Regions from separate parts of the Neobittarella massiliensis (ex Bilen et al. 2018) genome, predicted to be linked through region 1. Evidence: predicted binding sites of a transcription regulator. Region 1 holds the regulator's gene; the other holds the start of a gene.
The links. The regulator LexA, encoded in region 1, represses DNA repair genes until DNA is damaged. The targets are predictions, from matches to a motif close to CNAACANNTGTTNG.
Positions count from the first base shown of each region.

Region 2: H8K20_RS04570 (putative DNA modification/repair radical SAM protein) is a predicted target of LexA. The motif match lies at 1,981-1,994, and genes of this name have one in related genera.

Region 1 is NZ_JACOGI010000004.1:4,828-8,243, reverse strand. It holds gene typA (translational GTPase TypA) at 1-1,251, opposite strand, end outside; gene lexA (transcriptional repressor LexA) at 1,436-2,020, opposite strand; gene H8K20_RS13105 (hypothetical protein) at 2,282-3,037, opposite strand; gene H8K20_RS13100 (peptidylprolyl isomerase) at 3,412-3,416, shown strand, end outside.
Region 2 is NZ_JACOGI010000001.1:995,235-998,650, reverse strand. It holds gene H8K20_RS04575 (TIGR03915 family putative DNA repair protein) at 1-675, opposite strand, end outside; gene H8K20_RS04570 (putative DNA modification/repair radical SAM protein) at 654-1,964, opposite strand; gene H8K20_RS04565 (AMP-binding protein) at 2,116-3,416, opposite strand, start outside.

The sequences.
Region 1 (3,416 bases):
GCTGCCCACGCATTCCTCCGGCACGTCGATGGACACCCGCTCCACGGGCTCCATGCGCTTGCCGTTCTCCTCGCGGTACAGCACGCGGGGCGGGCTGACCTGCAGCTCGTAACCCTCGCGGCGCATGGTCTCGATGAGGATGGACAGGTGCATCTCGCCGCGGCCCGCCACGTTGAAGCTCTCGGTGGTGTCGGTGTCGGATACTCGCAGCGACACGTCTTTGAGCAGCTCCTTGTACAGCCGGGACCTGATCTGGCGGGAGGTGACGAACTTGCCCTCACGGCCGGCAAAGGGACCGTTGTTGACCGAGAAGGTCATCTCGACGGTGGGCTCAGAGATCTTGACGAACGGCAGCGCCTCGACGGCGTCGGGCTGGCAGATGGTGTCGCCGATCGAGATGTCCTCGATGCCGGAGAAACAAACGATATCGCCCACCTGGGCCTCATCCACCGCCTCGCGCTGGAGGCCCGAGATCTGGTACAGATTGACGATGCGGCCCTTTTTGGGCTCTTTGTCGCCGTGGTAGTTGCAGACCATCACGTCTTGGCCCTGGCGCAGCGTGCCGCGCTTTACCCGGCCGATGGCGATACGGCCCACATACTCGTTGTAGTCGATGGTGGAGACCAGCGCCTGGGTGGGGGCCTCGGGGTCGCCCTCGGGGGCGGGGACGTCTTTCAGGATCTGCTCGAACAGCGGGGTGAGGTCGGTGCCGGCCTGGCTGTAATCCAGCGAGGCGGTGCCGTCGCGGCCAGAGCAGTAGACAAAAGTGCTGTCGAGCTGCTCCTCGTTGGCGTCGAGCTCCAGCAGCAGTTCTAAGACCTCGTCCTCTATCTCGGATGGGCGGGCGTCGGGGCGGTCGATCTTGTTGACTACCACGATGACCTTATGGCCCAGCGCCAGCGCCTTTTCCAGCACGAAACGAGTCTGGGGCATGGGGCCCTCGAAGGCGTCGACCAGCAGCAGCACACCGTCGACCATCTGCAGCACCCGCTCGACCTCGCCGCCAAAATCGGCATGGCCCGGGGTGTCGATGATGTTGATCTTGACGCCGTTATACACCACTGAGGTGTTTTTAGACAGTATGGTGATGCCGCGCTCGCGCTCGAGGTCGCCGGAATCCATGACGCGGTCCTGCACGACTTGGCCCTCGCGGAATATGCCGCCCTGTTTGAGCATCTCGTCTACCAGAGTGGTCTTGCCGTGGTCGACGTGGGCGATGATCGCTATATTTCGTAAGTCTTCTCTAATCAAGCTGGTACTCCTCCTAGCTGTGATGAAACGTCCGCTGCTTTAACTTTGTTATTATACTACATCCGCGCCGATAAAGCAAAATTTTTTACAAAACACAGTGCAGTTTTTTAGACAATATAGCTGTATCTAACGGCGCGGGCAGCAGCTCTGCCGCCCCGCGGGAGGACACCTATGTACCGGCCTGTCAGAAGTCGCGGATCAGCCGCACCACTTTGCCCAAAATGGCCACCGTCTCGGGGTAGATGGGGGACATGCTGTCGTTTTCGGGCTGCAGCCGCACCCGGCCGTCGCGCTCTACATAAAAGGTCTTGACCGTCGCCTCGTCTTCGATAAGTGCCACCACGATCTCGCCGTTTTCGGCGGCGGGGGTCTGGCGCACCAAGATGATGTCGCCGTCGAGGATGCCGGCGTTGATCATGCTCTCGCCCTTGACGCGCAGGGCAAACACCCCTTCGGTGGTGTGCAGGTCGTCGGTGACGATATAGCCCTCGACATTCTGCTGGGCCAGTATGGGGGTACCGGCGGCCACCGTGCCCACCAGCGGCACCTGGCTGGTGCCAAAGTCGCGCAGGCGAATGCCGCGGTTGGAGCCGCGCAGGATCTCCACCTGGCCCTCGGTCTCGAGCATCTTGAGGTATTTGTGGGCGGTGCAGGTGGATTTAAAGCCCATCTCGGTGCAGATCTCGCGCACCGAAGGCGGGATGCCCTGACCGATGCGCTGGCGCAAAAAGGCCAGCAGCCGCTGTTTGTTCTGCTCTACTTTTTCCATCTTGCAGTCCTCTCTGTATCTGTTTCTGCCCGCTTTTTAAAGTTCAAAAAATCAGGCAGGTTTCTTCACTTTTTATTTACACATCATTCACAACCCTAAAAATAACACTGCTATAATATAGGCAAGCCTAAAGACAATGCCGCAAATGTTTTTAGGGCTGCACTATCCTCCTCAAAAGCACCCCTCAGGCTTTTGATGCCGCCAACAGCAGCTGCTGTTGGCGGTATTTTTTTAACGGAGCGCCCGAGGGTGGGGTGGTGGTCAGTCGTCGTGCTGATGCACGCCGTTTTTTAGCCGCACGGTACGGCGGCGGGCCCGGCGCCGCAGCTGCCAAAAGAAAAACAGTACTGCCAGCGCGCCCAGACCCAACAGCCCAAATAGGGCCGGTGACTGCAGCCGGGTGAACCAGTTGCTGCCGGCGGCGGGATAGGTGGGCTGCAGCTGCGGGGTACCGGGCACCTGCGGATCTAAAAAGCCCTGCGCGGGGCTGTATACCTGATAGCGCTGGCCGCGGTATTCTAGAAAGGCGCTGCCGTCTTGCAGTGTAAAATCGCACAGCGCCCCGCGGGAGTTGGCAAACACGGTTAGGCAGGCGCTCTGGGCGCTGGCCGCGCCGTCTGGCTCGGTGATCTGCAGCGGCAGCTCGGTGCTGCTGGCGCGGTAGGCGCCCATGTCTACCTGATAACTGCCGCCCTTTTTTTGCAGAGACAGCAGCACCCGGTCACCCGCTGCAAATGCGGACAGCCCCTTTACGGTAATGGTGGCTGCCACCTGCTCGGAGTGCAGCGGCGATGCGCCGCGCTGGGACTTGCTGCTGCGCAGCAGCTCCCGCACCTGCACGGTGGCGGTGTCGCCGCTCATTTTTTCGATCTGCCCCAGCACCACCACGTCTTGCCCGTTGTGGGTAAAGGCGTACAGCGCGTCATCAGCCGCCGCGGCTGCGAGCAGGCACAGCACCGCCAGGATACAGGCTGTGGCCAGTGCCGACCACCATTTTTGTGCCGTTTTGCTGTGCATGGACGTCTCCCCCATCGAAATGGCCGCTGCAAAGATCGCCGCCAGCCGTGTATGACATATTTAAAAGTAATCTCAGTATACCAAAAACTCGTACCAGGTGCAAACTATCGTTTGCTTTTGCTCGACTGCCTTTACAAGTATTTGCATATCTGGTGGTAAACATCTGTTTTTCCACAACATATTCCACAGCTGTGGAATACTTGCCAATGGTATAACCACTTTGCGGACCGGTCCCTGTAAAAATTTTGCCCCACTCGGCGTAAAGTTTACTTTTTTTCACACGTTTTACACAGAAATCGTTTATAATAGTAGATACTGCGCAGACGTATCTGCCCATTCTATGTTGTAACAGCATATAAAAATAGGAGTGTTTTATGGC
Region 2 (3,416 bases), on a different contig from region 1:
TGGCACGATGTTGACGGCGGCACAAAAGCCTTTCCATAAACGCTGGTAGGTGCGCTCCTCATCCTCCTCGTCGGGCAGCTGTAAGTCCTGCATCGACACGATCTTAGAGCGGTGTGGCTGGTATACCAGGCCCATTTGATGGGATCGGTCGTAGATGAGGAACTGCTCTTCGTGATAGCGGTCGGTAAAGTGGTCCCTGATGAGGGGCAACACATAGTGCTTGGGGTCGATCACCGACACCAAACTGCCGCGGTAGTCGGCAAAACGGATGAACTGGATCATCTGCCCGGCCTCGTTTTGGGCGGCCCGGGCCAGCTGATGCAGTGCCGCTACCCGGTCGTCGGCCAGCATGTCGACCACGGCCGGCCCTACCCGGTACCCCAGCTGTAAAAAGGCACAGATCGTCAGCGCCTTCTCTTCGCCGCCGTATAAAAAGCAGGCGTGTACCAGCGCAGCAGCCCGGGGCCCCAGTTTTTTAGGGATCGAGCGCTCTACCCGGCGGGCCTTTTCCGGCTCGGTTGGGATCTTGTGCACCGCAAACAGGCTGGTCTGCCCCTGCTGGGGGGTGCAGATGTCGACCGGCAGCTGTTTTGTTGCCACGCTGTGAAACACACAGCAGAGCAGCCCAGCATAGCTGCCGTCGTATTGGTACACTACATCTGCCCGGTCAGACATTGGGTCACATCCTCTCTGGTGATGGGGGCCGTATCGAAAAGCGACAGCTGTTGGGGCATATCCTGCGGCAGCATAGCGGCACTGCGGTCGCTGATCAGCGCCCGAAAAGCCGACTGGGGGGTGATCTTTAGGCCCGGGGTGATCTTGCCGCGACAGGTGATGAAGTACTGGGCCCGCTTGAGCACGACGCCGATCTTTTTGAGGCCGCTGTAGTCCAAATTGCCGGTGCGGCGAGCGGCCACGATGCGCTGTGCGCTGTGCACGCCGATGCCCGGTACCCGCAGCAACATTTCAATAGGGGCACGATTTATCTCGACCGGAAAGTGCTCCATATGGTGCAGCGCCCAGTTGCACTTGGGATCGAGATAGGGATTAAAGTAGGGGTGGCCATCATCGAGCAGCTCGGAGGCGTCGAAGCCGTAAAAGCGCAGCAGCCAATCGGCCTGATACAACCGGTGTTCCCGCAACAGAGGCGGTTTGGTACCGATGGCCGGCAGCAGCCCTTCGTCGCGTACCACCGGCGTATAGGCCGAGAAAAACACCCGCTTTAGCCGGTACTTGCGGTACAGCCCCTGGGTGAGCTGCAGGATCTGGTAGTCGGTATCCGGGGTGGCGCCGATGATCATTTGGGTGCTCTGCCCGGCGGGGGCAAATTTTGGCGCCTGCCGGTAGCGCACCAGATCGGTGCTGTTTTGCTGCACGCCCTGTTTGATCAGTCCCATGGGGCGCAGAATATCGGTCTTGGACTTTTGCGGAGCCAGCGCCTGCAAACTCTTTTGTGAGGGGAGCTCGATGTTGACGCTGAGCCGGTCGGCCAGATAGCCCAGCCGGGTGATGAGCAGGTCGCTGGCGCCGGGGATGGCCTTGGCATGGATATAGCCGCCAAAGCGATATTCCTCTCGCAAAATGCGCAGCGTCTCGATCATCCGCTCACAGGTATGATCGGGATCTCTGATGATACCGGAGCTCAAAAACAGCCCCTCGATATAATTGCGGCGGTAAAACTGGATGGTCAGGTCGGCCAGCTCCCGCGGGGTAAAGGTGGCCCGGGGCACATCGTTAGAACTGCGGTTGACGCAGTACTTACAGTCGTAGGCACAGGCGTTTGACATGAGCACCTTGAGCAGTGAAATACAGCGCCCGTCGGCCGAAAAGGCGTGGCAGATGCCCGCCGCCACTGCGCTGCCGATGGTGCTGCCGGCACCGCTGCGCTGCACCCCCGAGGAAGTACAGGCTACATCATACTTGGCCGCGTCGGATAATATCGAGAGTTTTTGATAGAGGTCCACTGCAATCGCCCCAAACTAAACATTTGTTTGTTTTAGTATAGTACAAGAAACTTGTTCTGTCAACCCAAAGTAAGCAGGCCCGCAGCGCGCTGCGGCAGCAAGAAAAAAGAGCAGCGGCTCAAAGCGCCACTGCTCTTTTTAGGTGTTTACCTCACAGGTGTTTGCCCCGCAGCACATCGCGCTTGATCTTGCCGCTGATCGTTTTGGGCAGCGCGTCGACGAACTCGATGATACGGGGATATTTATAGGGGGCGGTCTGGTGCTTGACAAAATCCTGCAGCTCGACGATGAGCTCATCGGAGGGCTGATACCCCTGGGTGAGCATGATGGTGGCCTTTACCACCTGCCCGCGGATGGGATCGGGGGCACCGGTGACGGCACACTCGAGCACGGCCGGGTGCTCCATGAGGACGCTCTCGATCTCGAACGGGCCGATGCGATAGCCCGAGGCCTTGATGACATCGTCGGTGCGGCCCACATACCACAGATAGCCGTCCTCATCCTGCCAGGCGATATCGCGGGTGTGGTAGTAGCCGTCGTGCCAGATCTCCTCGGTGCGCTTATCGTCTTGATAGTAGCCGCAGAACAGTCCGGCCGGCACCCCGTCGCGGGTGTCAATGACGATCTCCCCCTCCTCGCCGGGGTCGACGATATTGCCGTCCTCATCCATCAGCTGGATGCTGTACTGGGGCGAGGGCCGACCCATCGAGCCCAGTCTGAGCGGCATGTTCTGGATGTTGCCGATGAGCAGGGTCGACTCGCTCTGGCCAAAGCCCTCGGTGAGATCGAGTCCGGTATACTCTTTAAAGCGACTGAATACTTCGGGGTTCAGCGCCTCGCCGGCGGTGGTGGCGTGCTGCAGTGAGGAGAGATCGAAGTCCTGCATCCCCTCTTTGATAAAAAAGCGGAAAATAGTCGGCGGGGCGCAAAAGGTGGTGATGCGGTACTTCTCGATCAGCGCCAGCAGGTCTTTGGGCTTAAACTTGTTGTAGTCGTAGACGAAGATACCGGCGCCCATGATCCACTGTCCGTAGATCTTGCCCCAACTGGCCTTGGCCCAACCGGTGTCGGCCACGGTGAGGTGCAGCCCGTCAGGATCGACTTTGTGCCAGTACTTAGCGGTCACGATATGGCCCAGCGGGTAGCGAAAATCGTGCAGGACCATTTTGGGCATTCCGGTGGTGCCGGAGGTAAAGAAGATGAGCATGGGGTCGCCGGCGGCGGTGGGGATGCGCTCCAGTGTGCGGGGCATCTCGTGCAGGCGGGCGTGAAACGGCACCCACCCCTCTCTGGCGCCGCGGGCGATGATCTTGTGTTTTAAGCTGGGGCACTGTTTTTGAGCGGCATCGATATCGGCGGCGGTGTCGCCGTCGGCTGTACAGATAGCCGCCACTGCCTGACAGGCCTTGATGCGGTACACCAGGTCGGGCGTAGTGAGCATGTGGGTGGCCG